One region of the Pseudomonas sp. NFX1 genome, then DNA from elsewhere that is predicted to be linked to it. Evidence: riboswitches for the same ligand, from Rfam matches in the RefSeq annotation. Region 1 holds a riboswitch; each other region holds the start of a gene.
The links. A riboswitch is a leader RNA that binds a small molecule or an ion and turns the genes downstream of it on or off. The one in region 1 is predicted to bind cobalamin.
Positions count from the first base shown of each region.

Region 2: linked by a shared signal. The riboswitch ahead of DJ563_RS09720 (TonB-dependent receptor) and the one ahead of DJ563_RS07225 (CbtB domain-containing protein) in region 1 are both predicted to bind cobalamin.
Region 3: linked by a shared signal. The riboswitch ahead of cobW (cobalamin biosynthesis protein CobW) and the one ahead of DJ563_RS07225 (CbtB domain-containing protein) in region 1 are both predicted to bind cobalamin.
Region 4: linked by a shared signal. The riboswitch ahead of DJ563_RS03640 (ABC transporter substrate-binding protein) and the one ahead of DJ563_RS07225 (CbtB domain-containing protein) in region 1 are both predicted to bind cobalamin.

Region 1 is NZ_CP169366.1:1,672,839-1,679,888, forward strand. It holds gene DJ563_RS07210 (flavin monoamine oxidase family protein) at 1-258, shown strand, start outside; gene DJ563_RS07215 (RidA family protein) at 279-773, shown strand; gene DJ563_RS07220 (TonB-dependent receptor plug domain-containing protein) at 807-3,218, shown strand; cobalamin riboswitch at 3,275-3,496, shown strand; gene DJ563_RS07225 (CbtB domain-containing protein) at 3,594-3,779, shown strand; gene DJ563_RS07230 (CbtA family protein) at 3,789-4,481, shown strand; gene DJ563_RS07235 (cobalamin biosynthesis protein) at 4,499-4,891, shown strand; gene cobM (precorrin-4 C(11)-methyltransferase) at 4,923-5,675, shown strand; gene DJ563_RS07245 (DUF1272 domain-containing protein) at 5,742-5,984, shown strand; gene DJ563_RS07250 (response regulator transcription factor) at 6,208-6,822, shown strand; gene DJ563_RS07255 (transporter substrate-binding domain-containing protein) at 6,834-7,050, shown strand, end outside.
Region 2 is NZ_CP169366.1:2,225,366-2,232,415, reverse strand. It holds gene DJ563_RS09725 (cation:proton antiporter) at 40-1,386, opposite strand; cobalamin riboswitch at 1,512-1,718, shown strand; gene DJ563_RS09720 (TonB-dependent receptor) at 1,827-3,965, shown strand; gene DJ563_RS09715 (ABC transporter ATP-binding protein) at 4,012-4,797, shown strand; gene DJ563_RS09710 (ABC transporter substrate-binding protein) at 4,794-5,762, shown strand; gene DJ563_RS09705 (FecCD family ABC transporter permease) at 5,759-6,778, shown strand; gene DJ563_RS09700 (alpha/beta fold hydrolase) at 6,799-7,050, opposite strand, start outside.
Region 3 is NZ_CP169366.1:1,814,625-1,821,674, reverse strand. It holds gene DJ563_RS07865 (response regulator transcription factor) at 1-53, opposite strand, end outside; gene DJ563_RS07860 (branched-chain amino acid aminotransferase) at 211-1,230, opposite strand; gene DJ563_RS07855 (ATP-binding cassette domain-containing protein) at 1,367-2,944, opposite strand; gene DJ563_RS07850 (hypothetical protein) at 3,114-3,473, opposite strand; gene DJ563_RS07845 (glyoxalase superfamily protein) at 3,470-3,847, opposite strand; cobalamin riboswitch at 3,959-4,171, shown strand; gene cobW (cobalamin biosynthesis protein CobW) at 4,271-5,338, shown strand; gene cobN (cobaltochelatase subunit CobN) at 5,342-7,050, shown strand, end outside.
Region 4 is NZ_CP169366.1:820,910-827,959, reverse strand. It holds gene DJ563_RS03655 (GNAT family N-acetyltransferase) at 14-583, shown strand; gene DJ563_RS03650 (outer membrane beta-barrel protein) at 653-1,399, opposite strand; gene DJ563_RS03645 (DUF1624 domain-containing protein) at 1,660-2,826, shown strand; cobalamin riboswitch at 2,855-3,047, shown strand; gene DJ563_RS03640 (ABC transporter substrate-binding protein) at 3,175-4,185, shown strand; gene DJ563_RS03635 (FecCD family ABC transporter permease) at 4,185-5,201, shown strand; gene DJ563_RS03630 (ABC transporter ATP-binding protein) at 5,198-5,986, shown strand; gene DJ563_RS03625 (pseudoazurin) at 6,004-6,438, shown strand; gene DJ563_RS03620 (OprD family porin) at 6,435-7,050, shown strand, end outside.

The sequences.
Region 1 (7,050 bases):
CATAAGCTCGGCCGCCCGCTGGCGATCAACTGGTCGAAGATCCCGTTCAGTGAAAGCCCCTGGATCGTCCACGACGAGGTCGCCCAGCCGGGGTACGACATCCTCAACCAGCCGCAGGGCCGCACCTGGCTGGCCAGCGATGCCCTGGCCCATGGCGGCGTTGGCATCTGGCAGAACAGCGCTGCCGAATCCGCACGCCGGGTGGTCGGCCTGATCGCCCGCCACGCCAGCCAGACCGCGCGCGGCGTTGCCGCCTGACTCTAGAAGGAACCCAGACCATGCCACGTTTGCATTTGCTCGCCGGAGTGCTCATGACCCTGACCCTCAACGCCCAGGCCGACGGCATCAAGCGCATTGACCCGCCAGGCTCGAACTTCCCCATCTCACAGCTGGTGACCGTACCGGCCGGCAGCCAGCTGACGTTCGTCAGCGGCACCCTGCCCGACATCGCCGACCCCAAGGCAGCCAAGGGCAGCATTGCCGCGTTCGGCAACACCGAGACCCAGACCCGTTCGGTACTCGGCAAGCTGCACACGGCCCTGCGCAGCCAAGGGCTGGGCCTGGGCGACATCGTGCAGTTGCGGGTGTTTCTGGTTGGCGACCCCGACAAGGGCGGCAACCTCGACTTTGCCGGCTTGCAGGCGGCGTATAGCGAGTTCTTCGCCACTGCCGAGCAACCCCGCAAGCCTACGCGTACCGCGATCCAGGTAGTGGCCCTGCCGTTGCCCGGTGCCCTGGTGGAAATCGAAGCAATCGCGGCCAAGGCGCCCTGAGTGCGCCATGCCGTCAGCCAAGGAATTTCGTGCATGAAGCAACCTTTGACCACTGCCTCGCTGCTCCCCGTCGCCCTGCTCGCCGGGCTTAACACCGCAACCGCCATGGCCAGCGAACCCGCCACCTCGGCACTGGGCACGGTGATCGTCACCGGCAACCGCAGCGCAGAAAAGCGCACCGTCACTACCAGCCCGGTACCCATCGATGTGATCAGTGCCAAGCAGCTGCAAGAAACCGGCAAACCCGGCCTGATGGAAGCGTTGAGCGCCACTGTGCCGTCCCTGACCCTGCCGGAAAAAACCGGCTGGGACGCCAGCGGCATGGCTCGCGCACCCAGCCTGCGTGGCCTCAATGCCGCCCAGGTACTGGTGTTGGTAAACGGCAAACGCCGCCACACCAGCGCGACCCTGAACATCAGCGGCATCAACGCCGGTGCTGCACCCAGTGACCTGGACCTGATTCCGATCAGCGCGATCGACCACGTCGAGGTGCTGCGCGATGGCGCCGCCGCCCAGTATGGCTCCGACGCAATCGCTGGGGTGATCAACGTGATCCTCAAGGCCGATGCCAGCGGTACGGCAGTGACCACCGCCGGGCAAGGCTACGACGGCAAGAAGCAAACCGTGCAGCAAAGCCTGAACAAGGGGTTCGAGATTGGCCGCGACGGCATCCTGCAGCTTGCCCTGGATGCGCGCAGCCAGAACGACGATAACAAGGCCAGTGCCAACGGCTACAGCCAGGCAGAAGCGCTCGACCGGGCCGGCAAGGTCACCTACGGCGGCTACGGCACGCCCAAGATCAACCTGCTGACCCTGGGCTACAACGCCGAACTACCGGTCAACGACGACCTCACTCTGTACTCGTTCAGCACCTGGTCGTACCGCAAAGCCGAACAAGGCCAGAACTTTCGCCTGCCCAGCATCGTCAACACCATCACCACCGGCCCCAATGGCTACCCGGCAGGCTACACCCCCACCTGGTACATCGAAGAGCACGATTACCAGGCGGCGATCGGGGCCAGGGGCCTGGTCAGCGAGTGGGACTGGGACCTGTCCAGTACCTATGGCCGCAACGAAGCCGAACAAGGCACCTGGAACAACCAGAACCCGTCCCTGGGCGAAGCCACGCCCAACCACTTCGAGTCCGGCACGTGGGTTGCCTCGCAACTGACCAGCAACCTCGACCTGCACCGTACATACGACATCGGCCTGAACAACCCCCTGGACCTGTCCTGGGGGCTGGAGCAGCGCCGCGATACTTACCAGGTCCAGGCCGGCGACTGGGCCAGTTGGGCCGATGGGGGTTATTGCGTCAGCCCCGGCAATTGCGCCGCCTCCGGCGCACAGGTCACCAACGGCATCTCACCAGCCGAGGCCAGCAGCGCCAGCCGCAACAGCTATGCAGGCTACCTGGATGTCGGCTTCAACCCGCTGGCGCAGTGGTACTGGGGCGCCGCAGTGCGGTACGAACACTACGATCGCGGCATCGGCGCCACGCGCAGTGGCAAGCTGACCACACGCTACGAACTCACCCCCGCGCTGGCCCTGCGCGCCACGGTCAGCAACGGCTTCCGTGCCCCTTCTTTGGCCAACAGCCTGTTCAGTGCCCGCTCGACCACCTATGGCGTGGTGAACGGGGTGTATCAGTCCATCAACTACGGCGTGCTGCCCGTGGACAGCGCAGCCGCACAAGCCCTGGGCGCCGAAGCGCTGAAACCGGAGAAATCCACCCACTACAGCCTCGGCCTGACCTGGCAGCCCAGCGAGCGCCTGGCGTTCACCGCCGATGCGTACCTGATCAACGTGCGTGACCGCATCACCCTCACCGGCACCCTGCTCGGCCCGGAGGTGACCGACACGCTGCTGGCCAGTGGCATCGACTCGACGTCCGGCGGGCGCTACTTCACCAACGGCGCCGACACCCGCACCAAAGGCCTGGACCTGGTGGGCAGCTACGACCAGGACCTGGGCGGCGCTGGCTCGCTGAAATGGACGGCAGCGTTCAACTGGAACGACACCGAGATCCTCGACTACAAGGAAAGCGTGAACATCCTGGGCACGCCGTATGAGCTGATGAACCGCGAGGCGCGCAATTTCCTGACCGACGTTCAGCCGCACACCAAGCTGATTCTCGGTGCCAACTGGCGCTGGGAGCGCTACCGCGTCAACCTCGGGCTGACCCGTTATGGTTCATGGCGCGAGGTGAATGACGCCAACGACCGCTCGCTGGACCGGGAATACAAGGCGCGCTGGATCACCGACCTGGACCTGGGCTACCAGCTGACCAAGGACCTTGAACTGGCCATTGGCGCGCGCAACCTGTTCGACGTGTACCCGGAACGCCAGGCGCCCAGCAGCAAGACCATGGTCAAAGGCTACGGGGCCTATTCGCCTTACGGGTTTACCGGTGGCTACTACTTCGGCCGGGTCACTTACAACTTCTGAAATACTTTTCGCACGCGAACCGCTGTGCAATTGACGGAAAACCTGCCTCGTGGTCTCCTAATGCCTCGCGTTCAGGTGCCCCTTCAGGGGTGAAACGGGAAACCGGTGCGTCACAGGCCCTCGACCAGGGCCGGATAAACCCGGTGCTGCCCCCGCAACGGTAAGCGAGCGAAGCGTCTAGACCACTGTGCCGCATTACCTGGCATGGGAAGGGGCGCTTTTCAGGAGCGCTGCTCCTCCTCGTTAGCCCGGAGACCGGCCTGGCGTTCATGAACAACACCCCGCGGTGGGCGGGCGCTGTCGCATTCCCCTGGGCGGATCACGTTCGGGGCTGCCGCGCTTGCCCGTTGCCCACAAAAAGCAGAGGAACGCGTCATGCCCGTCACCAGCGCCAAACACAGCATTGCCACCCCCGTTACCCTCAGTCAGCGTGTCGTCATCGCCGTCGGCGCCAGCCTGCTCGGCCTGTGCCTGGTCTACTTTGCCGGCTTCTCGCACATCGAGGCCGTGCACAACGCGGCCCACGACACCCGTCACAGCGCTGCCTTCCCCTGCCACTGAGTACGCCCCATGATCACGCGCATCGCCCGTACTGCGGGCTTCAGCGGGCTGCTTGCAGCCTTGCTGCTGACCCTGCTGCAAAGCTTCTGGGTTGCTCCTTTGATCCTTGAGGCGGAAACCTACGAGTCTGCAGCCCCTGCTGCCGAGCATCACGCACACGGCGCCGAAGGGGCCGCAGCCCATGAACACAGCGACGAAGCCTGGTCGCCCGAAGATGGCTGGCAGCGCATCCTGTCCACCACCGGCGGCAACCTTGTTGTCGCGGTCGGCTTCGCCTTGATACTCGCCGCCTTGTACAGCCTGCGTGAGCCCAAGCGCGCAGCGACAGGGGCGCTGTGGGGCCTGGCGGGCTTCGCCGTGTTCTGCCTGGCCCCTACCCTGGGCCTGCCACCGGAGCTGCCGGGCACCGCGGCCGCTGACCTGGGGCAACGTCAGGCCTGGTGGATCGGTACCGCAAGTGCCACCGCGTTGGGCCTGGCCCTGCTGGTGTTCGCCCGCCACTGGCTGGTGAAGGCGCTGGGCGCCGTGTTGCTGGTGCTGCCGCATGTCATTGGCGCACCGCAACCTGAAGTTCATCAGAGCCTCGCACCCGAGGCCCTGGAAGCGCAGTTCAAGATCGCCTCCTGGCTGACCAACGCGGCCTTCTGGGTGGCCTTGGGGCTGCTCAGCGCGTGGCTGTTCCGCCGCTCCAGCCGGGCTTGATGGCGTTCGACACCTCGGTGCCGACACTGTACGCCGGCTTCGGCTGCCGCCGGGGCTGCCCGGCGGACACCCTCGAAACCCTGCTGCGCCAGGCCCTGGACCACCACGGCCTGGCACTGCCAGCGCTACGCGGTATCGCCAGCATTGCCTTGAAGGCCGACGAACCTGGCCTGCAGCAACTCGCCACGCGCCTCGGCGTGCCGTTGCTGCTGTACGATGCCAGGCAACTTGCCTCCTACGAACTGCTGCTCAGCCATCGCTCGGCCATTGCCCACGCACACAGCGGTTGCTGGGGTGTAGCAGAGAGCGCGGCGCTGGCCATGGCCAGACAGCACCTCGGCGCTGCCAGGCTGCTGGTTACCCGCCAGGTGTACGGGCCGGCTACCCTCGCCCTGGCCTGCGGGCGATAATTGCGCCAACCATTCATTGCAAGGATTTTCCATGACGGTCTACTTCATCGGCGCCGGCCCCGGCGACCCGGAACTGATCACGGTCAAGGGCCAGCGCCTGATCCGCCAGTGCCCGGTGATCATCTATGCCGGCTCCCTGGTGCCCGCTGCCGTACTCGATGGCCACCAGGCCGAGACCGTGATCAACAGCGCCGAGCTGCACCTGGAGCAGATCATCAGCGCGATGCGCACGGCACACGCACACGGCCAGGACGTGGCCCGGGTGCACAGCGGCGACCCGAGCCTGTATGGCGCGATCGGCGAGCAGATCCGCTACCTGCGTGAGCTGGGCATCGACTACCAGATCATTCCGGGTGTCACCGCCACCGCCGCCAGCGCGGCGTTGCTGGGCTGCGAGCTGACCTTGCCGCAGGTCTCGCAAACGGTGATTCTGACCCGCTTCGGCGACAGCTCGCCGATGCCGCCCGGCGAGCAACTGGCCGATCTGGCGCGCCATGGCAGCACCTTGGCCATCCACCTGGGCGTGAAACACCTGCCGCGGATCGTCAGCGAGCTGTTACCCCACTATGGCCAACAGTGCCCGGTTGCCGTGGTCCATCGCGCCACCTGGCCGGACCAGGACTGGGTGCGTGGCACCCTGGAAGACATCGTCGAGCGCGTTGCACTCAAGGGTTTTCGCCGTACCGCGCTGATCCTCGTCGGCCATGTGCTGGGCGATACGCCGTTCGCCGAATCGGCCCTGTACCGGGCCGGGCACGCACACCTCTATCGCCCCGGCGACTGAGCATTGCCAGCCTTGGCACTGGCGTAGCAGACTCAACGCTCCCGCCTGCAAACAGGAGCCATGCCAATGCTGGAACTTCGACCCAACTGCGAGTGTTGCAACGCCGACCTGCCGGGGGATAGCCCGGACGCGTTGATCTGCTCGTTCGAATGCACGTTCTGCCGAACCTGTGCCGACACTCGCCTGCACGGGCGCTGCCCCAACTGCGCCGGCCAGTTGCTGGCACGCCCGACACGGGTCGGCCAAGCGCTGGCCAACAACCCTGCCTCGACCCTGCGCGTAGTCAAACCCCACCCCGCTTGCGCCTGACAGCCCTGCGCAAATAGGCATCGTCACGCCACGCTGGCGGTGCTTATCCCCGTTTTTTTGTAGGACTTTTCAACAATTCCTACTGGGTTAATCAACAGTCCTATACTCGGCATTACCAAACTTCGGGAATGGTCGTATCTTGCAGCGCTTCCGATAACCCCAGTTGCAGACGTATTCCTGAGTGTTCCAGGAAGCGGACCACATCCCTACAGGAGTTTTCTTGATGACAACCGTCCTGATCGTCGACGACCACCCTATCGTCCGGCTGTCCCTGCGCCTATTGCTCGAACGGGAGCGCTTTAACGTCGTCGGCGAAGTCGCCAATGGCAGCGAAGTCGCCCAGGTGGCGCGTGAACTGCGGCCGGACGTGGTGCTTCTGGACATCGGCCTGCCCGGCCTGGACGGCATGGAGGTGATCAAGCGGCTTCAGTGCCTGGAGCCGGTGCCCAAGATCATGGTGCTGACCGGCCAGGCCACCGACCTTTATGTTAGGCGCTGCCTGGATGCCGGCATCGGCGCCTTCGTCACCAAGGACGAAGACCACGAAGCCTTGCTGTTTGCACTGAAGGCCCTGGTCAAAGGCTATTCGACCTTCCCGCAGATGTCGGTCAACAGCAACTCGCTGGAGAGCGAGTCGATACGCCTGGGCAGCCTGTCCAACCGCGAAATGGAAGTGTTGCGGCGCCTTGCGCGCGGCGAAAACAACAAGAATATCGGCACCTGCATGAACCTCAGTGCCAAGACCATCAGCACCTATCGCGGCCGCATCATGGACAAGCTCAAGACCGAATCGCTGGTGGAAATGGTCGACCTGGCCAAGCGCAACAGCGTCAACTGAGCCCAGTTGCCATGAAGCGCCTGCTGGCGAGCGTTCTACTGGTCATCGGCCTGGCCGGCTCCACCGGCCTGTTTGCCGACAGCGAACCGAGGCAATTGTTGGCGCGCTCGATCAGCGCCGCAGCGCCCTTGCAACTGGGCGACCAGGACCGCCAATGGCTGCAGCAGCGCGGCCGCCTGGTGCTGGGCAGTTCGCGGCCTGATTACCCGCCGTTCGAAATCAACATCA
Region 2 (7,050 bases), 550 kb from region 1:
GGGGCGTCGCTGCCAGCGGGCGACGCCCCCCCTGGGGGATTATTGGCCGCGGCGTTTGCGGCCGGCTTCGTAACGCGCCAGCAGGGGTTGGACGCTTAGCCCATGCACCACGATGCTCAGCGCCACCACCGACAACGTGAGGTTGGTACTCGAAGTGGCGACGCTGGGCAGCATGTCGTGATTGAGCGCGTAGAACAGGTAGTAGAGGCTACCGATACCGCGTATGCCGAACCAGCCAAGCAGGCCGCGCTGGCGCAGGTCCAGCAGGCCGTGCCCGGGGATCAGCAGCGTGCTCAGTGGCCGAATGATCACGAACAGCGCCGCGCCGACGACCAGGGCTCGCCAGTCCCAGTGCTCGATCAACACGACCCCGAGCAACGTCACCAGAAAGACCTCCATCGCCCGCTCCACCAGCCCGCCGAACGAGAGCATGTCGCCGAGCATGATGCCCGCTGCGACCTGTGTGTCTTCCAGTGCGGCGATATCCCCTTTCACCGCATGCTCCGGGGCGACATGCTGGTGACCGACGACGGGCTGTACAAGGTGCTCGGCGGGCGCTTGCGGGGTGGGGCTGGTGTGCACCTCGGCCTGTCGCAGGCCGAGCCCCGCCGCGAATACCGCGAGAAAGCCATAGCCATGGATCAGGTCGGCGACCACATAAGCCATGGCAATCAGCGCCAGTGCCAGGTAGTCGTTGGGCGAAAGCGTGCTGTCGGCATGCTGGGTGCGCAGGTACAGGCTCAAGTGCCCAAGGCCGCGCCCCATCCAGTAGCCACTGAGCAAGCCTGCGGGTACCGCCCACAGCACGTCCTGCAACAGCCAGTCGGTAAGCCACTGGCTGCCTTCGGCGCCCTGCACCAGCAGCAGGCCGAGGATCACGAACGGAAAGGCGATGCCATCGTTGAGCCCCGCTTCGCCCGACAGGCTGAAGCGCACCCGGTCGTAGTCCTGCGCGTCGTTGACCTGTACCAGCGTGGCCAGCACCGGGTCGGTCGGGGCCAGGATGGCGCCAATCAGCACCGACACCCCCCAGCCCAGGTGCAGGCCGTAGTGCAGCACCAGACTGACCCCCGCGATGCAGGCCAGCATCACGGGCCCGGCCAGGAAGAAGGCCACCCGCCAACTGCGGCTGCTCAGCGGCAGGCGCAGCTTGAGGCCGCTGACGAACAGGGAAAACAACACAGCGACCTCGGTCAGGTGCTCCATCCAGCCGCTGGCCTGGGGCAGGTCGAGTTGCAGCAGCCCGAGGCCGCCCGGGCCAAGGCCTACGCCCAGCCCCAGGCACACCACCGAGGTGGTGACAGGGATCCAGCGCAGGTAAGAGGAAGTCAGCGCCAGCAGCAGCAAGACGGCGCCGAGCATGGCCACCCAGACAATGAAACTCATGTGCGCAGGTGCCTCCAGCGAGTCGGGTTGTGACGCGGGTACAGACAGTCAGTCTAGCCGTTGCTGTCGCGTAGCAGCGCCTTTGCGCTGTACAGGGCGGTTGACGTAGCGGCATTTTGATGGTCATCTGCGCGCCTGTTTCAGGTGCCCCCTGCCGCCGTGCATGGGGTGAAACGGGAAGCCGGTTCGTCATCGAGCGATGATCAGTCCGGCGCTGCCCCCGCAACGGTATGCGAGCGAAGCATTCAACACACCACTGTGCCACGGCATGGGAAGGTGAATGCTTCATGCCCCTCGCGAGCCCGGAGACCGGCCTGAAGCATCGTTTGGCAAACCCGCGGTGGGCGGGCGCAGGCCGGTTTCCGTAGGCGTGCGCGCCTGCGATGCCCCTTTGCGTTGTTCCCCCGGGATTCTTTCATTCCTGCTTCAAGTGGAACGACATGTCCCGTTATTCGCTGTTCAGTTCTTTGCCAGGCCCGCTGCTGCATGCAAGCCTGGTGCCCTGTGTTTTCCTTAGCGTTGCAGCCCACGCCGCCGAGGCGGACAACGCCCTGGCGCTGCCGGCCACGGACATTACCGGCACGGCCGAGCGCAACCCGCAGCCCGACCTGCATACCCCAGGCACCAGTGGCTCGCGGCTTGGCCTGACGCCGCTGGAAACACCCGCCAGCGTGACCAGCATCAGTGCCGAGCAAATCCTCAAGCGCAACAACGCAACGGTTCAGGACGCGGTTACCCGTTCGCCCGGCATCACCTTCATCGGCACCCCCGGCAACGGCGGCACGGCGCTGTCGGCCCGTGGCTTTACCGGGCACAGTTCGACCATGCAGCTGTACGACGGCACCCGGCTGTACGTAGGCGCCGGCACGGTGACCTTCCCGGTGGACACCTGGTCGGTAGAGCGCATCGATGTGCTGCGCGGCCCGGCATCGGTGCTGTACGGGGAGGGCGCCACCGGCGCGGTGATCAACGTGGTGCCGAAGAAGCCGTTCGAGGGTGAAATCCGCAACCACCTGCGCCTGGGCTACGGCTCGGATGACCGCCGGCAGATGGCCCTGGACAGCGGTGGTTCGCTGACCGATACCTTGAGCTATCGCCTGAACCTGAACAAACAGGCCAGCAACGGCTGGGTCGACCGCGGCGACTCGCAGAGCCTCGCCATCAGCGGCTCGCTGCGCTGGCAGCCCAGTGATGAGCTGAGCTTCACCCTCAGCCACGACTACGGTGACCAGAACCCGCAGCAATACATGGGTACGCCGTTGGTGGGTGGGCACTACCGCGAGTCGCTGCGCGATCACAATTACAACGTCGACAACGCCGAGCTGCATTACAACGACCAGTCCACGCGCCTGGTGACCGACTGGGTGATCAACGACAACCTGACCGCCAGCAACCAGTTGTACTTCCTCAAGGCCCAGCGTCGCTGGCGCAACGCCGAGACCTACACCTGGTTGCCAGGTGACCAGGTGCGCCGCAGCAGCTTCATCAGCATCAAGCAGACCCAGGAACAGCTCGGTGACCGCCAGTCGTTCACCTTGCAACACTCGCTGTTCGGCCTGGACAGCCAGACCGTGGTGGGCGCCGACTACAACACGATCCGCTTCGTGCGCAAACACGACTTCGGCAACACCCTGACCGATACGGTGCCGTTGTCGGGTTCGGGGGGCGGCGAATACATCAGCAACGACCCCTTCCGCTCGCGCGAAGCCAACCAGGCCAAGCAGTTTTCGCTGTTCGCCGAGAACCGCACGCAGTTGACCGAGCGCCTGTCGCTGATCACCGGTGTGCGCCGCGACCAGGTGCACTTGCACAGCGACGACCTGGATACCGATACCCGCACCGACCGCAGCTTGTCCGGCAACAACTGGCGCGCCGGGCTGGTGTTCGCGGTTACCGAAGACCTGTCGGTCTACGGCCAGTACGCCACCAGTACCGAAGGCGTAAGCGACCTGCTGACCCTCGACGCCGCTCAGCAGCAGTGGGACCTGAGCACCGCCAAGCAAACCGAAGTGGGCATCAAGCAGATGCTGCCCGAGGGGCGAGGGGAGTGGACCTTGGCGGCGTACCACATCGTCAAGAAAAAGCTGCTGAGCACCGACCCGCTCAACCCGACGCTGCAACAGCAGGTCGGCCAGCAGTCGTCGGACGGTATCGAAGCCACCCTCGAACTGCGCCTGCCCTACGACGTGCAGCTGTCCGCCAACGCCGCCTGGGTGCGGGCAGAGTATGACGAATTTACCAATGGTACCGACGACTATTCCGGCAACCAGCCCACCGAGGTGCCACGCCGTTCCGCCAACCTGTGGTTGAGCAAGGACTTCGGCCAACGCTTCAGTGCCGGTGCCGGGGCGCGTTATGTCGACAGCCGTTACGCCGACAACGCCAATACCGTTCAGGTGCCCAGCTACACCGTGGTCGACGCCACTGTCGACTGGCACGTGCAACCGGACCTGACCCTGGGCCTGCAGTTGAACAACCTGTTCGATCGCCAGTACGCCATCACCACCGGTAACAACGGCCGGCAGTGGTACCTGGGTGAGCCGCGCTCATTCTTCGTCACGGCTGACTACAGCTTCTGAGCCTGTCGCACCGGTCTTTGGCCGGTGCCTCCTGGAGGTGATGCCCATGACGCAACTGCACATCGAGGCCCTCGCCTGGGCCCCGCAGGAACGGGGGCGGGCACCGCGCCCGCTGTTGCAAGGCGTGGACCTGCACGTGGGGCAGGGCGAGTTCGTCGGCCTGATCGGTCCCAATGGCAGCGGCAAGACCAGCCTGCTGCGCTGCGCCTACCGCGCCAACCCACCTGACCTAGGCCGGGTGAGCCTTGGCGCGGATGACATCTGGCAGCGCAGCGCGCGTTGGTGCGCACAACGCATCGCGGTGGTGCTGCAGGAGTTCCCCGATGAGTTCGGCTTGAGCGTTGCCGAGGTGGTTGCCATGGGCCGCGCGCCGCACAAGGGCCTGTTCGATGGCGACAGTGCCGAGGATGCCCGGCACGTAGCGCAGGCACTTGCGCAGGTGGGCCTTGCCGAGCAGCGCGAGCGGGCGTTTGCCAGCCTGTCCGGGGGCGAGAAACAGCGCGTGCTGCTGGCCCGGGCCTTGGTGCAGGCACCGCAGTTGCTGATGCTCGATGAGCCGACCAACCACCTGGACCCACGCTACCAGCTGGAGCTGCTCCAGCACCTGCGCAGCCTGGGCCTGAGCATTCTGGCCAGCTTTCACGACCTTAACCTGGCGGCCGCGTTCTGTGATCGGCTGTACGTCATCGACGGCGGGCGCCTTGTCGCCAGCGGCACGCCGCAAGCGGTGCTGACCCCCGGCCTGCTCAGGCAGGTCTTCGGTGTCGAGGCGCTGGTCGACCGCCACCCCCTGCACCCTTACCCACGTATTACCTGGATCACACGACCATGACCCTTCGCTACCTGATCGGCTTGCTGTCGATCCTGACCGCGCTGCCTGCCGCGGCCAGCGACTACCCCTTGAGCGTGCGCAGCTGTGACCGCGACGTGACGTTCAGCCAGGCACCGCAGCGGGTGGTGGTGCACGATGTGAACATGAGCGCAATGCTGCTGCACCTGGGGCTGCGCGAGCGCATCGTCGGCTACACCGGTTTCAGCGCCCGCAAGCATCGCGACCCGTGGCTGGACACGGCACTGCAGGGCGTGCCGCAGCTGGCCAGCCGCTACCCGGCCATCGAAACCTTGCTGGCGGCTGAAGCCGATCTGTTTTTTGCCGGCTGGAACTACGGCATGCAGGTTGGCGGCCCGGTGACCCCCAGCACCCTCGCGCCTTTTGCCATCCCGGTGTACGAGCTGAGCGAGTCGTGCTCGTGGGTCATGGCCCAGCAGCGGGCCAGCCTGGACGATGTCTACCGCGACCTGGGCAACCTGGGGCGGATATTCTCGGTCGAGCCCCAGGCCGACCGCGTGATCGCCAGCATGCGCGCGCGTATCGGTGAAGTGCAGCATCGGGTCGGGCAGGCGCAGTACATGCCACGGGTGTTCCTTTATGACAGTGGCGAAGACCGCCCGACCACCTCGGGAAGGCTTGGCGTGCCCCAGGCCCTGATCGAAGCCGCCGGCGGGCGCAACGTGATGGACGATGTGGCCGCCAGCTGGACCGAGGTGAACTGGGAAAGCGTGGTGGAGCGCGACCCGGAGGTCATTCTGATCGTCGACTACGGCCCCAGCACCTGGCAGCAGAAGCGCGACTTCCTGCTGCGCCAACCTGCGTTGAAAGACGTGCGGGCGATTCGTGATCAGCGCTTCATTGTGCTGACTTACCTGGAGGTGACGCCGTCCGTGGAGAACGCAGTGGCCATCGAAAAACTTGCCGATGCATTGCATCCCCCGTTGTTCCAAGGTGCTGCCCGATGAGGGTCGGGCACAGCACTGCGGCGTACCGGTGGCTGATCGTGCTGCTGAGCGTGGTGTTGCTGCTGTCGTGCCTGATCGCCCTTGCCTTTGGCCCCGCGTCGGTGCCGTTGGCCAAGGTTGCCGGTATTGTCGGCCAGCAACTGGGCATCGACATGCCGGGTGAGTGGAGCCAGAGCCAGGCCCATATCGTCTGGCTGATCCGCGCGCCCCGGGTGTTGCTGGGGGCTTTGGTGGGTGCCGGCCTGGCGCTGGTCGGCAGCGCGCTGCAAGCCGTGACCCGCAACCCCCTGGCAGACCCGCACCTGTTGGGTGTCAGCTCGGGGGCGGCGCTGGGGGCAGTGCTGGTGATGCTCTACCTGGGCGAGTTCATTGGGGTCTTCAGCTTGCCACTGGCGGCGTTCATGGGCGCGGCAGCGAGTATGTTGCTGGTGATTGGCGTGGCCCGGCGCAATGGCCGTATGGACAGCGACCGCCTGCTGTTGGCGGGCGTCGCCGTGTCGTTTGTGCTGATGGCGGTGGTCAACCTGCTGTTGTACACGGGCGATCAGCATGCCGCCGCTTCGGTGGTGTTCTGGATGCTGGGTGGCCTGGGCGCGGCGCGCTGGCATGTCATCTGGCTGCCGGCACTGTGCGTGGTGCTGGGGCTGGTCACACTGCAAGTGCTGGGGCGTGGCTTGAATGCGCTGATGAGTGGTGAGCAGACGGCGCTGAGCCTGGGTTTCAACGGCCGACGCCTGCGCCTGCAGGTGTTCACCTGCACCTCGCTGCTGACCGGCGTACTGGTATCGCTGTCGGGCGCCATCGGCTTCGTCGGCCTGATGGTGCCGCACATGGCGCGGGCGCTGGTGGGTGCGGAAAACCGCCGGCTGATGCCGGTGAGTGCACTGCTGGGGGCGATTTTTCTGATTTGGGTGGATGTGGCTGCACGCACTTTGATCGCCCCGCAAGACCTGCCCATCGGCATTGCCACCGCAGCGCTTGGCGGGTTGTTTTTCATTGCCCTGCTCAAGCGCTGAACGGCTGCGGCAAGCGACCGCTACGGTTGCAGAAAATCGGTGACTGCGGTGGCGAACGCCTGCGGCTGGTCGAGCATGACGAAGTGGAAGCTGTCGTCAATGCGCTTGAAGCTGATGTGTGGGGTGGTGGCGTAGGCGTTGCGGAAAGTCGCCTCGACGTTGGCAGCCGGTATGCCGTAGAGGGGGTCGTAGGCATAGACGACCTCTACCGGCACCTGGATGCGCCCGAGCTCAGGGCGCAGGTCGGTGGTCATCAGTTCATACGTGGCATC
Region 3 (7,050 bases), 140 kb from region 1:
ACGATTTCCTGGCCGGTGACGGCGTCGTCTTCGATGGTCAGTACGCGTGGCATGCTGGTTCCTGGGCGGCGAATAGAGGCTTGATTGTGCCAAAGAATAGACAAACGGCGATTTAAGAAAAATTCATCTGGCAAAGCACGGTCGACCAAGCGGCCAAAAAAAAGGGCATGCCATTGCCTGGCATGCCCCGTTTCAGGCTGTCGCAGCGCCTCAGGCGACCTTGACGATCCAGCCTGCCGGTGCTTCGACGTCACCGCTCTGGATGCCGGTCAGCTCGTTGTAAAGCTTCTGGGTGACCGGGCCGACTTTCTCCAGGTCGTGGAACACGTGCAGCTTGCCGTTGTACTCGATGCCACCGATCGGGGTGATCACCGCGGCGGTACCGCAAGCGCCGGCTTCGATGAAGCGGTCGAGGTTGTTGATCTCGACATCGCCTTCGATCACTTTCAGGCCCAGGCGCGAGGACGCCAGTTCCATCAGCGACAGGCGGGTAATGCCTGGCAGTACGGAGGCCGATTTCGGCGTGATGAACTCGTTGTTGGCGGTGATGCCGAAGAAGTTGGCCGAACCGACTTCCTCGATCTTGGTGTGAGTCAGCGGATCGAGGTAGATGGCATCTGCGAAGTTGGCCTTCTTGGCTTCAGCGCCCGGCTGCAGGCTGGCGGCATAGTTGCCACCGACCTTGGCTGCGCCGGTGCCTTGCGGGGCGGCGCGGTCGAAGCTGGAGATCTGGAAGTTGTGCGGCTTCATGCCGCCCTTGAAGTACGAACCCACTGGGATGGCGAAGACCGAGAAGATGAACTCGGGCGCGGTACGCACGCCGATGTTGTCACCGGTGCCGATGACGAACGGGCGCAGGTACAGGGCGCCTTTGCCATGTGGCGGCACGAAGCGCTCGTTGGCCTTGACCACTTGCTTGCAGGCCTCGATGAACACATCGGTCGGCACGTGCGGCATCAGCAGGCGAGCGCAGCTGCGCTGCATGCGCGCGGCGTTCTGGTCTGGGCGGAACAGGTTGATCGAGCCGTCCTTGCAGCGGTAGGCCTTGAGGCCTTCGAAGCACTGCTGGCCGTAGTGCAGGGCAGTGGAGCCTTCACTGATGTGCAGTACGTTGTCTTCGGTCAGGGTGCCCTTGTCCCACTCGCCATTGCGCCATACGGACAGGTAGCGCTTGTCGGTCTTGATGTAGTCGAAGCCCAGCTTGTCCCAATTAATGCTCTCGTTACTCATGACACCCTCGATTGTCTTGCAGATGCCCGATTGCTCGGGCTGCTGTTATATGCGCACCACGCCACGATAATACATCCGTCGCGGATCGGGAACGGCCAGTCACGAATTGCTGGCCGCTGATGCGGGGTTGCTGGCTCTAAAGCTGCCAGTAATCATCCAGCGCGAGCCGTTCGAGCAGTACTGCATCATGGGAAACCACCACCAGCGCCCCCTGAAAACCCCGAAGCATGCATTCCAACGCCTCCAGTGACGGAAGGTCCAGGTGGTTGCTGGGCTCATCCAGCAACAGCAGGTCTAGCGGCCGCTCGCGGTACAGCACAGCGGCCAGTGAGGCCTTCAGCCGTTCACCGCCACTGAGCAGGGCGCTGGGCAGCTCGATGCGTCCCGCATCGAGGCCCAGTTGCGCCAGCCGACAACGCAAATCACTCTGTGCCAGCGTCGGGTTGGCCTGTCGCAAGTGGTCGAGCACGGTGGTTTGCCCCGGTAGCACGCTGCAGTGCTGGTCGAGTAAAGCCACTTCGCCGCTAACGTGGACGGTGTCGGACGGCACGGCTAGCGTGCCGTTGAGCACTTGCAGCAGGGTGGACTTGCCAGTGCCGTTGGCGCCGACCAGGCCTACACGCTGGCCCAGACACAGCCGCAGGCACAAGTGTTTGCGGTTGCCGTGCGGCAGGCGCAGCTGATGCACCGCCAGTACTTCCCTGCCTGGGTGGCGTTGAGGCGTCGGTGTGTGCAGGATGATGGTGCTGCTCTGTTCAACCTCGCAGGCTGCATCACGGACTTGGCCCTGCAGGGCCTGCAAGGCATCCCGATGGTCGCGTCGTTGTTTGCCAGCCGTGGCCTGGCTGCGCTCATGCTGGCGATCCAGCAGAATTTTCGCCTGGTTTGCATGCTTGGCCTGCCGCCCGGCACGCGCCTGGTGGCGCTCAAGGTCTTCGCGCTGGCGCTGTAACTGGTGGGCGTGACGTTTGCGCTCCAGTTTGAGCCGCGCAAGTTGCTGCTGGGCCACTTCTGTCTGCTTGGCTTTTTGCGTGACATAAAGGTTGAAATTGCCTCCAAATGCCTGCAAGCCGAGGCTGGACAGCTCGACGATACGCGCCATGTGCTGAAGCAGGCCGCGGTCGTGGCTGATAACCAGCAAGCCGCGGTCCCAAGCCTGGATCATGCTCAGCAACTGTGCGCGGGCTTCGGTGTCCAGATGATTGCTCGGTTCGTCGAGAATCAAATAGTCGGCGTCGCTGAGCCAGGCACCGATCAAGGCCACGCGCATGGCCTGGCCACCGCTGAGGCTGCGGGCAGGTTGGCGCCAGTCGAGTTGGCCAAGGCCCTGTCGGTCAAGGTGCACCTGGAGTTGCTCGCGAATATCCCAGCGTTCACCCACCGTGTCGTAATCGACGGGGTCGACGCTGCCTTGTTCAATACGCTTCAACGCCGCGATCACCGTGCCTGCCTGGGCAAGGTCGGCTACCGTGGCGCTTTGCTGGATGACCTGTTGATGCAGGTGGTGAATGCGACCCTGGCGAAGGCAGCGCCCGCTTGTGGGTTCGCGCTGACCTGCCAGTAACTGTCCGAGCAGGCTTTTACCCACGCCATTGCGCCCAACCAGCCCCGTACGGCGCTGATCGAACGATTCGTTGAGATTGGAAAACAGCAGCCTGCCATCAGGCAAAGCCAAGGAGACGCTATCCAGCGTCAGGATCGACGTATTCGTCATGCACAACTCCACTCAATGCCGCGACATCTCCGGAGCAAACCGGAGGCTGAAGGCTGGCCGTCGAAAAGACGGCGGCATCAATGGCGCATTGGACGAACACCTCGCAGGAATGGAAGACGGATCGTATCGAACCGGTGAAGGCAGGTAAAGCGCCGTCCGCCGATAGGCCTCAGTGCACTTGCAGGCGCTTGTTCCAGTCACCGTTGTGGCTGCGGCTACAGGCCTCTTCACTGTCAAAACGCACATGCCAGGCCGGATGATCCAAGCGTATCCCTACTTCATCCAGCGCCTGACAGGTCAGCGCCAGCATGCGCGCCTTGGCCACCCCAGCCAGCGCTGCAGCTTTGTCTGCCTCGCGCTGGAAAACCCAGGTGATGCGCAAGCTTGCGGGAAAGTTGTCGGGGTCGAGGCGGTGGGTGAGCCAGGTGAACCCGACGATTTCTGCCTTGGCCGTTTCGCAGGCCTCCGTCAGGCAAACTACCAGTTCACGCTCCACGCGTGCCACCTCGCGCTTACCCATAGCCTTCATTGGGCGGCCTCATTATCTATTTGCTGGCAAAAACGCAGGCGGTTGCCGAACGGGTCGTACACCTGCATCTGCAGGCCCCAGTCCAGCCTTTCGGCCTCAGGGCGGGCGTAGCCGTAGCGTTTGGCCTGCAGTTCGCCTTCGAGGGCGCGCAGGTCGTCAATACGGGCAAATACGGTTGAACCAGGGGTAGCGTCTCCATGGTGCTCGGTCAGGTGCAGTATCAGCCCGTCGCGATGAATTTGCGCGTACAGGGGCAAGTCCGGGCTGAAGCGGTGCTCCCAGTCGAGGCTGAAACCGAGAAAATCGAGGTAGAACTCTTTGGCCTTGTCGACCGAAAAAATACGCAGTACCGGGATGGCGGCGGCGAGCGGCATAAGGCGTCCTTGACCGTTGGCAAAGGTGCCACTGTAGCGCAGTTAGGCGGTCGCCTGCGCGTCTCTGGCTGCCGGGCCGACGGCAATGGTTGACCACCTGCCGGCCACTGCGTAGCCTTGCCTGTTCGAGGTTCTTCGGCCAGGCCGAAGCTAAGACGGGAACGCGGTACATGCCGCGGCTGCCCCCGCAACTGTAAGCACCGACAAAGGATCGACACAGCCACTGCGCAAGCGCGCGGGAAGGCGTCATCCGGCCCGCCTTGCTCTTTACCGAGCAGCAGGCATGGTGCGAGCCAGGAGACCTGCCTCGAAGCGCTTTCGACTTTCAACCGGGCGGGGTGATCCGGTGGCGAACAAGCCCGGCCGACCTGGCCCGTGGCTGTCGTCCTGCATGCCCGCGCCATCTGCCAAGGGCACCGCGACATGAAAACACTGGCCAAACTCCCCGTCACCATCGTTACCGGCTTCCTCGGCTCGGGCAAGACCACCTTGCTGCGCCATATGCTCGACAACGCCCAGGGCCGCCGTATCGCGGTGATCGTCAACGAATTCGGCGAGCTGGGCATCGACGGCGAAATTCTCAAGCAGTGCAGCATCGGCTGCACCGAAGAAGAAGCCAGCGGCCGCGTTTACGAACTGGCCAATGGCTGCCTGTGCTGTACCGTACAGGAAGAATTCTTCCCGGTAATGCGCGAATTGGTCGCGCGCCGTGGTGACCTCGACCACATCCTCATCGAAACCAGTGGCCTGGCTTTGCCCAAGCCGTTGGTACAGGCCTTCCAGTGGCCGGAAATCCGCAACGCCTGCACCGTCGACGCGGTGATCACCGTGGTCGACAGCCCGGCCGTGGCGGCCGGTACCTTTGCCGCCTACCCGGACCAGGTGGATGCACAGCGCAAACTCGACCCTAACCTGGACCACGAGTCGCCGCTGCACGAACTGTTCGCCGACCAGTTGGCCAGTGCCGACCTGGTGGTGCTGAACAAGGCCGACCTGATCGACGCCGAAGGCCTGGCCAAGGTCCGTGCCGAAGTGGCTGAAGAGCTGCCGCCCGCCGTCAAGGTGGTCGAGGCCAGCAGCGGTCGCCTGCCGCTGGAAGTGCTGCTGGGGGTGGGCGCCGAGTCCGAGGCGCACATCGATGGCCGCCGTACTCACCATGATTCGCACCACGATGGCGACGACCACGACGATCATGACCACGACGCCTTTGATTCTATCTCCATCGACCTGCCCGAGGCTGACGAAAGCCTGTTGCTCGATGCCCTGACCCAACTGGTGGTCGAGTTCGGCATTCTCCGCGCCAAAGGCTTTGCCGCCATCCCGGGCAAGCCAATGCGCCTGCTGGTGCAGGGCGTGGGTACCCGTTTCGACAAGCACTTCGACCGCGCTTGGCGCGCCGACGAGCCGCGTATCACGCGCTTGGTACTGATCGGTCAAGAGCTTGACGCTGCGCAACTCGAAGCGCGTCTGCGCCAAGCACTGGGCGCCTGACCCATGCACCTGCTGCGGACCCAGCCCGGCGGCTTCGTGCCGGATGACAGCATCGCCGACCTCGGCCAGAGCCCCGCCGATCTGGTGATCCTCTGCAGCGGTGATTCACACCTGGCATTGCTCGCCGACACGGCCGAGCAATTGCCTGACGACTTCCCCAGTTTGCGCCTGGCCAACCCGATGCAGGTGCAGAACCATGCCTCGGTCGACCTGTATGTCGACCAGGTGCTGCGCCATGCCAAGGTCATCCTCGTGTCGCTGCACGGTGGCGTTGGCTACTGGCGCTATGGCGTAGAGCAACTGGTCGCACTGGCGGCCCAGGGCGTGCAACTGATCCTGGTGCCGGGCGACGACCGCCCGGACCCGGAGCTGACCGGCCTGGGCACGGTGACCGGCGAGCAGGCCGAGCGCCTCTGGCACTACCTGCGCCAGGGCGGCAAGGCCAACGCCATCAACCTCTTCAACTGCCTGGCCAACCAGTGGCTGGGCCGCGATTATGGCTGGGACGAGCCGCAGCCCTTGCCGCGCACCTCGGTGTACCACCCGGCCAAGGGCAGTGCAGCGCTTGAAGACTGGTATGCGCAGTGGCACCCGGAACACCCGGTGGCACCGCTGCTGTTCTACCGCTCTCACCTGCAGGCGGCCAATACCGCATTCATCGACGTATTCTGCGAGCGCTTGCTGGCGGCCGGGGTCAACCCTTTGCCGATCGCCGTCGCCAGCCTCAAGGAAATCGCCTGCCTGGAACAGGTCGAAGCCTGGCTGGACGAGGTCGGTGCCGAGGTGTTGATCAATACCACGGGGTTTGCCTTGTCCAGCCCTGAGCGCCCCAACCTGCGCCCGTTCCGCCGCGATATCCCGGTACTGCAGGCTATTTGCGCGCAAGACAACCAACCCACCTGGGAAACCAGCGAGCAAGGCCTGGGCGCGCGCGACCTGGCCATGCACATTGCCTTGCCGGAGCTGGACGGGCGCATCATCACGCGCCCGGTCAGCTTCAAGGACATGGCCTGGCGCAGCGAGCGCAGCCAGTCCGACGTGGTCTGCTACCGCGCCCATCCCGAGCGCATGGACTTCGTCGCTGAACTGGCCCGGCGCTGGGTAGCGCTGGCCCGCTTGCCCAATGGCCAGAAGCGCGTGGCCCTGGTGCTGGCCAACTACCCGACCCGCGACGGCCGCATCGGCAACGGTGTGGGGCTGGACACGCCGGCGGCTGCGTTGAACATCCTCAAGGCGCTGCAGGGCGAAGGGTATCCGCTGGCCGACCTGCCGGGCACGGGCACCCAATTGATCCACCAGTTGCTGGGCGGCGTGACCAACGACCTCGACCATCTGGACCAGCGCCCCTGCGCGCAGAGCCTGAGCCTGGATGACTATCAGGCAGCGTTTTCCCGCCTGCCGGAGGCCAATCGCCAAGCGGTGCTGGAGCGTTGGGGCGCGCCGGAACACGACCCCATGTACCGCAGTGGGCGGCTGATGGTGGCAGGCCTGCGCTTCGGCCAGACCTTCGTCGGTATCCAGCCGGCACGCGGCTACCAGGTTGATCAAAGTGCGGTGTACCACGACCCCGATCTGGTGCCGCCACACGGGTACCTGGCGTTTCATTTCTGGCTGCGCCATGCCTTTGCTGCCGATGCGGTCATTCATGTTGGCAAGCACGGCAATCTGGAGTGGCTGCCCGGCAAAGGGGTCGGCCTGTCGGCGCAATGCTG
Region 4 (7,050 bases), 850 kb from region 1:
TGCAGGATCCACCATGAGCCACATCCGCCCCATGACGCTTGAGGACTTCGAGCGCTTCTGGCCCACCTTCCAGGCCATTGTCCAGGCCCGCGAAACCTACGCCTTCGACCCCGCCTTGAGCTTCGAACAGGCCCGGCACTTATGGCTGGAGCTACCCCTGCATACGTGGGTGCTGGAGGACGCCGGTGAGCTGCTGGGCTCGTACTACCTCAAAGCCAATGCCGCCGGCCCCGGTGCCCATGTGGGCAACTGTGGCTACATGGTGTGCGAGGCCGCACGCGGCCGTGGCGTGGCCCGTGCCATGTGCGAGCATTCGCAGAAGCTGGCGCGTCAGGAAGGGTTTCTTGCGTTGCAGTTCAATTCGGTCGTGGCCAGCAACGAAGTGGCCGTGGCGCTGTGGCACAAGCTTGGCTTCGACACCGTCGGCCGCCTGCCCAAGGCATTCCGCCACGCCCGCCTGGGCCTGGTGGATTGCCTGGTGATGTACAAGTGGCTGGCGGATGAGCCCGTGGTGGAAAAACCCGCCTTGCTGATCGGGCGCAAGAATATCGAGGCCCGGGTGTCCCGGCGGCGCGGGCGTTAACCGTCAACCCGGCGGTAGGAGCACGCTTGCGCGGCTCCTACACACCCCACGGCGTTGGCCAATCGCGGCTTAGAACGCCAAGCCGACCTTGAAACCAAACTCGTCACGCTTGAGCTTGGTGTTGTCCGCCACAGGCGAGTCGCCATCGAGCTTGTATTCAGTGCGGGTGTAGTAGACCCCGGCCTGCACCGGCATACCGCCCTGCTGGTTCATCAGCAGCGTTACCTCGGCATAAGGGTTGGTGCGGTCCTTGAGGTCCACGCTGTCACTGCCAAAATCATCCACCTTCAGGCGCGCCCGGCCATCGAGGGTATGCCGTGCCCCCACTTCCACTCGCAGGGTCGAGGCGTCGAACTGGTGGTTGTAGCCCAGCGCGGCCTTGGCGAAGGGCGATTTGACCGTGAGTTTGGTATCCAGGTCGTTGATTTCGGGCTCGAAGCGCGACCAGCTGTAACCACCGCCCACGGTCACGTCGACGAAGTTGCGGGCATCCAGCGCCGCACGCCAGCCGAGGTCGAGATCGGCCTGGGCTTCCTTGAGTTTGTTGTCGTTCTTCTTGCCGTACTTGGCCTCGGCGCCGACCTGATAGATGAAGCCGGATTCGGCGGTCATCTTGTTGCCGAAGGTAGCGAACACACCGCCCTGGCCCAGGTGCTCCTTGTCGGTTTCGCTTCCCCCTTCGAACTTGAATTTGTCGTAGGCACCCAGCAGGCCGAAGGTGAACAGGGGGTCGGTACTGGGCGCGGCGGTGGCCGCCAGGGGCGATGCGATCAAGGCGAGCAGGCAGGTGTGACGCAGCAGATGACGAGCGGACATGCGTGGAGTCTCCATGACTTGTGAATAAATGATGAACGATCGGTTCGAGACACACGCTGTCGAGAAAGTTCGAAAAGAAATCAGTTAGAACGCGCAATGTGATGTTTTTAAAGGGTATTTCTGGGGCGCCAGAAATTGACGCGCAAGGTAGTTGGTGGGGTGCACGGCTGAATTCAACCTAAACCGTCATTGCCGGAAACCCGAATAAAGATATAAGATAACATTTCATAACAACACTCCATTCCTACCAGCGACCCCTCATGACCAGCGCCAGCGCAACCCCCACTCTCCTCACCCAGCGCCTGCAGAGCATCGATGCCCTGCGTGGCCTGGTGATCCTGTTCATGCTCCTGGACCACGTCCGCGAGACCTTTTTCCTGCATAGCCAGGTCAGCGACCCGATGGCCATCGACGCCACCGACCCATCGCTGTTCTTCAGCCGCACCCTGGCCCACCTGTGTGCGCCGGTGTTCGTCCTGCTGACTGGCTTGTCGGCCTGGTTGTATGGCGAGAAGTATCAGGGCCGCAGCGACGTCTGCGCCTTCCTGTTCAAGCGCGGGCTGTTTCTGGTGGTGCTGGAGTTCACCTTGGTCAACTTCGCCTGGACCTTCCAGCTGCCCCCCAGCGTGGTCTACCTGCAAGTGATCTGGGCCATCGGCGTGAGCATGATCGCGCTGTCGCTGCTGGTGTGGTTGCCACGTGCTGCGCTGATCGCCCTGGGTGCAATCATCGTCGGCGGCCACAACCTGCTCGACCACCTGCACTTCGGCGCAGAATCGGCCATGCACGTGCCGTGGGCGATCCTGCATGACCGCGGCTGGCTGGCGTTTTCCGACAACCTGCGCCTGCGCACCTCGTACCCCGTGCTGCCCTGGATCGGCGTGATCGCCCTGGGCTACGGCCTCGGCCCCTGGTTCGCCCGCAACAGCGACGCAGGTCAACGCCAACACCGGCTGTTGCTGGCCGGGGCGATCGCGCTGCTCGGCTTTATCGTGCTGCGCATGCTCAACGGCTATGGCGAAGCGCCCTGGAGCGGGTACCCGACGTTGACGCAGACGCTGATGAGCTTCTTCAACATCACCAAGTACCCGCCCAGCTTGCTGTTCCTCGCCCTCACGCTAGGCTGCGGCCTGCTGCTGTTGCGCGGCTTCGAGCGCGTCGGCCAGGCGCGCTGGATCAGCGCCCTTGCGGTGTACGGCGCAGCACCGATGTTTTTCTACCTGCTGCACCTGTATGTGCTGAAGCTGTTGTACCTGGCCTGCGTCGCCCTGTTCGGCCACAACCAGGGTGATTATTTCGGCTTCGACGGCATCACCGCGGTGTGGCTGAGTGCCGCGTTGCTGGCCGTGTCGCTGTACCTGCCGGTACGCGGGTTCGCCCGTTTGAAGGCACGGCGGCGTGACATCACCTTGCTGAAGTACTTCTGAAAAGCGTTTTCACCCGGCTGCCTGATGGTCTACCATGCGGGCCGCCGGTTTCCACCACGGAATCAATAGGGAATCCCAGGCCCGTCACCGGGCCAAACGGAACTGCCCCCGCAACTGTAGGTGCCGAGCCTGCTCCATCGATGCCACTGGATCAATCCGGGAAGGCTGGAGCCGGGCCATGACGCACCAGTCAGGAGACCTGCCGGCGAAAATCCACCAACCGGCGGGGTGTCCGGGATGGCCATCTCCACCCGTTTGCGGGTGCTGCCCCCTGCCCTGCGCAAGGGGCATCGGCGATGCCTGTCCGTGCGTTCATGCCGTGAACCATTCGATAGGAGATCGCCCACCATGCTGCCCCGTATTGCCGCCCTGATCGCTGGCCTCGGCCTCACCGGCCTGGCCCAGGCCGCTGCCACCCACTACCCGCTCACGGTCGACAACTGCGGCATGCCACAGACCTTCGCCCACGCCCCCGAGCGTGCGGTCACCATCGGCCAGGCCGGCACCGAAATCCTCTATGCACTGGGCCTGGGCCACACGCTGGCGGGCACGTCGCTGTGGTTCAACAACGTGCTGCCCGAGTTCAAGGCCATGAACGACAGGGTCGAGCGCCTGGCCGACAACGACCCGAGCTTCGAGGCTGTGGTAGGCAAGCGTCCGCAGTTGGTGGCAGTGCAATTCGAGTGGATGGTCGGCGCACAAGGCGTGGTGGGTACCCGTGAACAGTTCGACGAGTTGAAGATCCCGACCTACCTGTTGCCGTCGGACTGCGAAGGCAAGGACAACCTGGTGGGTGCCGATGGCACCCGCCTGCAGGCATTCCAGGTCGACAGCATCTATAAAAGCGTCAGCCAGCTGGCCGAGATCTTCGACGTGCAGGACCGCGGTGCGGCGCTGAACGCCGACCTCATGGGCCGCCTGGACAGCGCCAAGGCGCAACTGGCCGGCAAGGACCTGTCCAACACCTCGGCGCTGTTCTGGTTCTCCAGCGCCGACCTGGATATCGACCCCTATGTGGCTGGCCGCCAAGGCGTCGCCGACTTCATGCTGCGCACCCTGGGCGTACGCAACGTGGTCGAGTCCACCGAAGAATGGCCGACCGTGGGCTGGGAAACCCTGGCCAAGGCCAACCCGACCTGGCTGATCATCGCCCGCATGGACCGCCGCCGCTTCCCGGCAGACGACTACCAGAAAAAACTCGAATTCCTGCGCAACGACCCGGTAACCCGCAACATGGACGCGGTGAAGCACGACCGCATCATCGTCCTCGACGCCGACGCCATGCAGGCCGGCATCCGCCTGTTCCGAGGCTTGCAGACCCTGTCTGCGGCGTTCGCCAGCGGTAAAGCGGCACAGTGATGAGCCGCTTGTTGCCTTACAGCGTCCTGGCCTTGGCAGCCCTGTGCGCCGCGCTGCTGGCCGGTACCGCGATCGGCGAGAGCGACCTGGCGCCTAGCGTGGTCTACCAGGTGCTGGCCAATCACCTGTGGCAGGCCGGTTACCCGGTCGACCCGATCGACGCCGGGATCGTCTGGAACTACCGCCTGACCCGCACCCTGGTGGCAGCCGCCTGCGGCGCCGGGCTGGCCACGTGCGGGGTGATCCTGCAGGCGCTGCTGCGCAACCCGCTGGCCGAACCCTACCTGCTGGGGTTGTCCGCTGGCGCCTCGACCGGCGCGGTGCTGGTCGGCCTGCTGGGGCTGGGCAGCGTGGCCCTGAGCATGTCTGGCGGTGCCTTCATCGGCGCGCTGGCGGCGTTCGCGCTGGTGCTGGTGCTGGCCCGCGCTGCCGGGCCAAGCAACAACAATGCTCAGGTGATCCTTGCCGGCATTGCCGGCTCGCAGCTGTTCACCGCCCTTACCGCCTTTCTCATCACCAAGTCGGCCACCGCCGAACAGGCACGCGGCATTCTGTTCTGGCTGCTGGGCAACCTCAGCGGCGTGCGCTGGCCGTCGGTGTGGCTGGCATTGCCGGTGGCGCTGTTCGGGCTGGTGGTGTGCCTGTGGCATCGCCGCGCACTGGATGCCTTCACCTTCGGCACCGATTCGGCGGCGTCACTGGGGATCCCGGTGCGGCGTACCCAATTGCTGTTGATCAGTTGCGCCGCGCTGGTGACCGCAGTGATGGTGTCCATCGTCGGCGCCATCGGTTTTGTCGGGCTGGTGATCCCCCACGCCCTGCGCTTGCTGCTCGGCCCCGGGCATAGCCGCCTGCTGCCGGCCAGCGCACTGGGTGGGGCATTGTTTCTGATCACTGCGGATATCCTGTCGCGCACGCTGATCACAGGCCAGGTGATCCCGGTGGGCGTGGTCACCGCGCTGATCGGCGCACCGGTGTTCGCGCTGATACTGGTCAGCCGACGGGGGCGCCCATGACCGTCATGGCCAACCTGCAGATCGCCCCGCTTGCCTGTCAGGGCCTGGGCTTGCAGCTGGGCGGCAGTAGCGTGCTGCGCGACATCGAGCTGGCCGCTATCCAGGGCGAAACGCTGGCCATCGTCGGCCCTAACGGCTCTGGCAAATCGTCCCTGCTAAAACTGCTGGCGGGCTTGCGCAAGCCTGGCAGTGGCCGTGTCGACCTGCTGGGTGAGCCGCTGGCGCAGCTGCCACGCCGGCGCATTGCCCAGGCCCTGGCACTGGTCGAGCAGCAGGCGGACACAGCTGATGCGATCAGCGTATACGACGCGGTAGCCCTGGGCCGTACCCCCTGGCTGTCGGCCCTGGCGCCGTTCGCTAGCCAGGACCGTGCCATCGTCGAGCAGGCCTTGGCCGACCTTGACGCCCTGCACCTGCGCACGCGCCTGTGGCATTCGCTTTCAGGTGGCGAACGCCAGCGCGTGCACATTGCCCGCGCCCTGGCCCAACGCCCGCAGGTGCTATTGCTCGACGAGCCAACCAACCACCTGGACATCCAGCACCAGTTGAGCCTGCTGCAACAGGTCCAGGCGCTGCCGGTCACCACCTTGGTAGCCCTGCACGACCTCAACCAGGCGCTGACCTGCGACCGCGTCGCGGTGCTCGACCAAGGCCGCCTGGTCGCCCTGGGCAAGCCGCTCGACGTGCTCACCCCCGAGCGCCTGCTGAGTACCTTCGGCGTGCACGCGCACTACCTCACCGACCCCTTCGACGGCGCGCGCATTCTGCGTTTTCGCGCCCCCTGAACCAGGAAGTTCCCACCATGCTGTTGCGCCCTGTCGCCCTGCTGCTCGCCAGCACCCTGTTTGCCCCTGCCGTGCTGGCAGAGGTGCACGAAGTGAAGATGCTCAACCGTGGCACCCAGGGTGCGATGGTCTACGAGCCCGATCACCTGCGCATCGCAGCCGGGGACACGGTGCGCTTTCTGCCGACCATGAGCGGGCATAACGCTGCCAGCGTGCCAGGGTTGCTGCCGCAGGGGGCGCAGGCGTTCAAGAGCAAATTGAACCAGCCTTACGAGCACCAGTTCAGCGTGCCGGGCGTGTACGGCATCCAGTGCATTCCGCACCTGGCGATGGGCATGGTGATGGTCATTCAGGTGGGTGACGCGGCGCCTGCCGAATTGCCGGCCAACCTGCCTGCACGGGCGCAAGCCCGCTTTGCTGCGCAACTGCAGAAGCTGGGGGCTGGGCAATGAAGCGCCTGTTGTTGGCGCTTCCACTGGTGGGGCTTACCCCTTTCGCAACGGCTGACTCCGCCCAGTCCAACAGCAGGGGCTTCATTGAAGACGGCAGTTGGAGCCTGCTTAACCGCAGCGTATTCGACCAACGCGATTACCGGCACGGCGGGCGCAACAGCAGTGGCCGCAATGCCTACAAGCCCCGAAGCGAACGCAGCGGCAAGGCTGAGGAATGGGCTTACGGGTTGATGGGTACGTTCCAGTCCGGGTTCACCCAGGGCCTGGTTGGCGTCGGTGTCGATGCCCATGCCTACCTGGGCGTACAGCTCGACAGTGGCGGTGGCCGTGTCGGCAAGGCGCGCCTGCTGGGTGTCGACAACGATGGGCACCCGAAAAACGAATACAGCCGAGCCGGCGCTGCGCTGAAGGTGCGGGTGTCGAATACGGTGCTGTCCTACGGCGAGCAGCGGGTAAAGACCCCGGTGTTCAGTTCGTCCGACAGCCGTTTGCTGCCCGAGACCGCCACCGGCTTTTTCCTCAGCAGTCGCGAGATCGACACGCTCCGACTGGTCGCCGGCCACTTCAACGAAAGCACGGACCGCAACGCCTCAAGCCACGATCAGGGGTTCG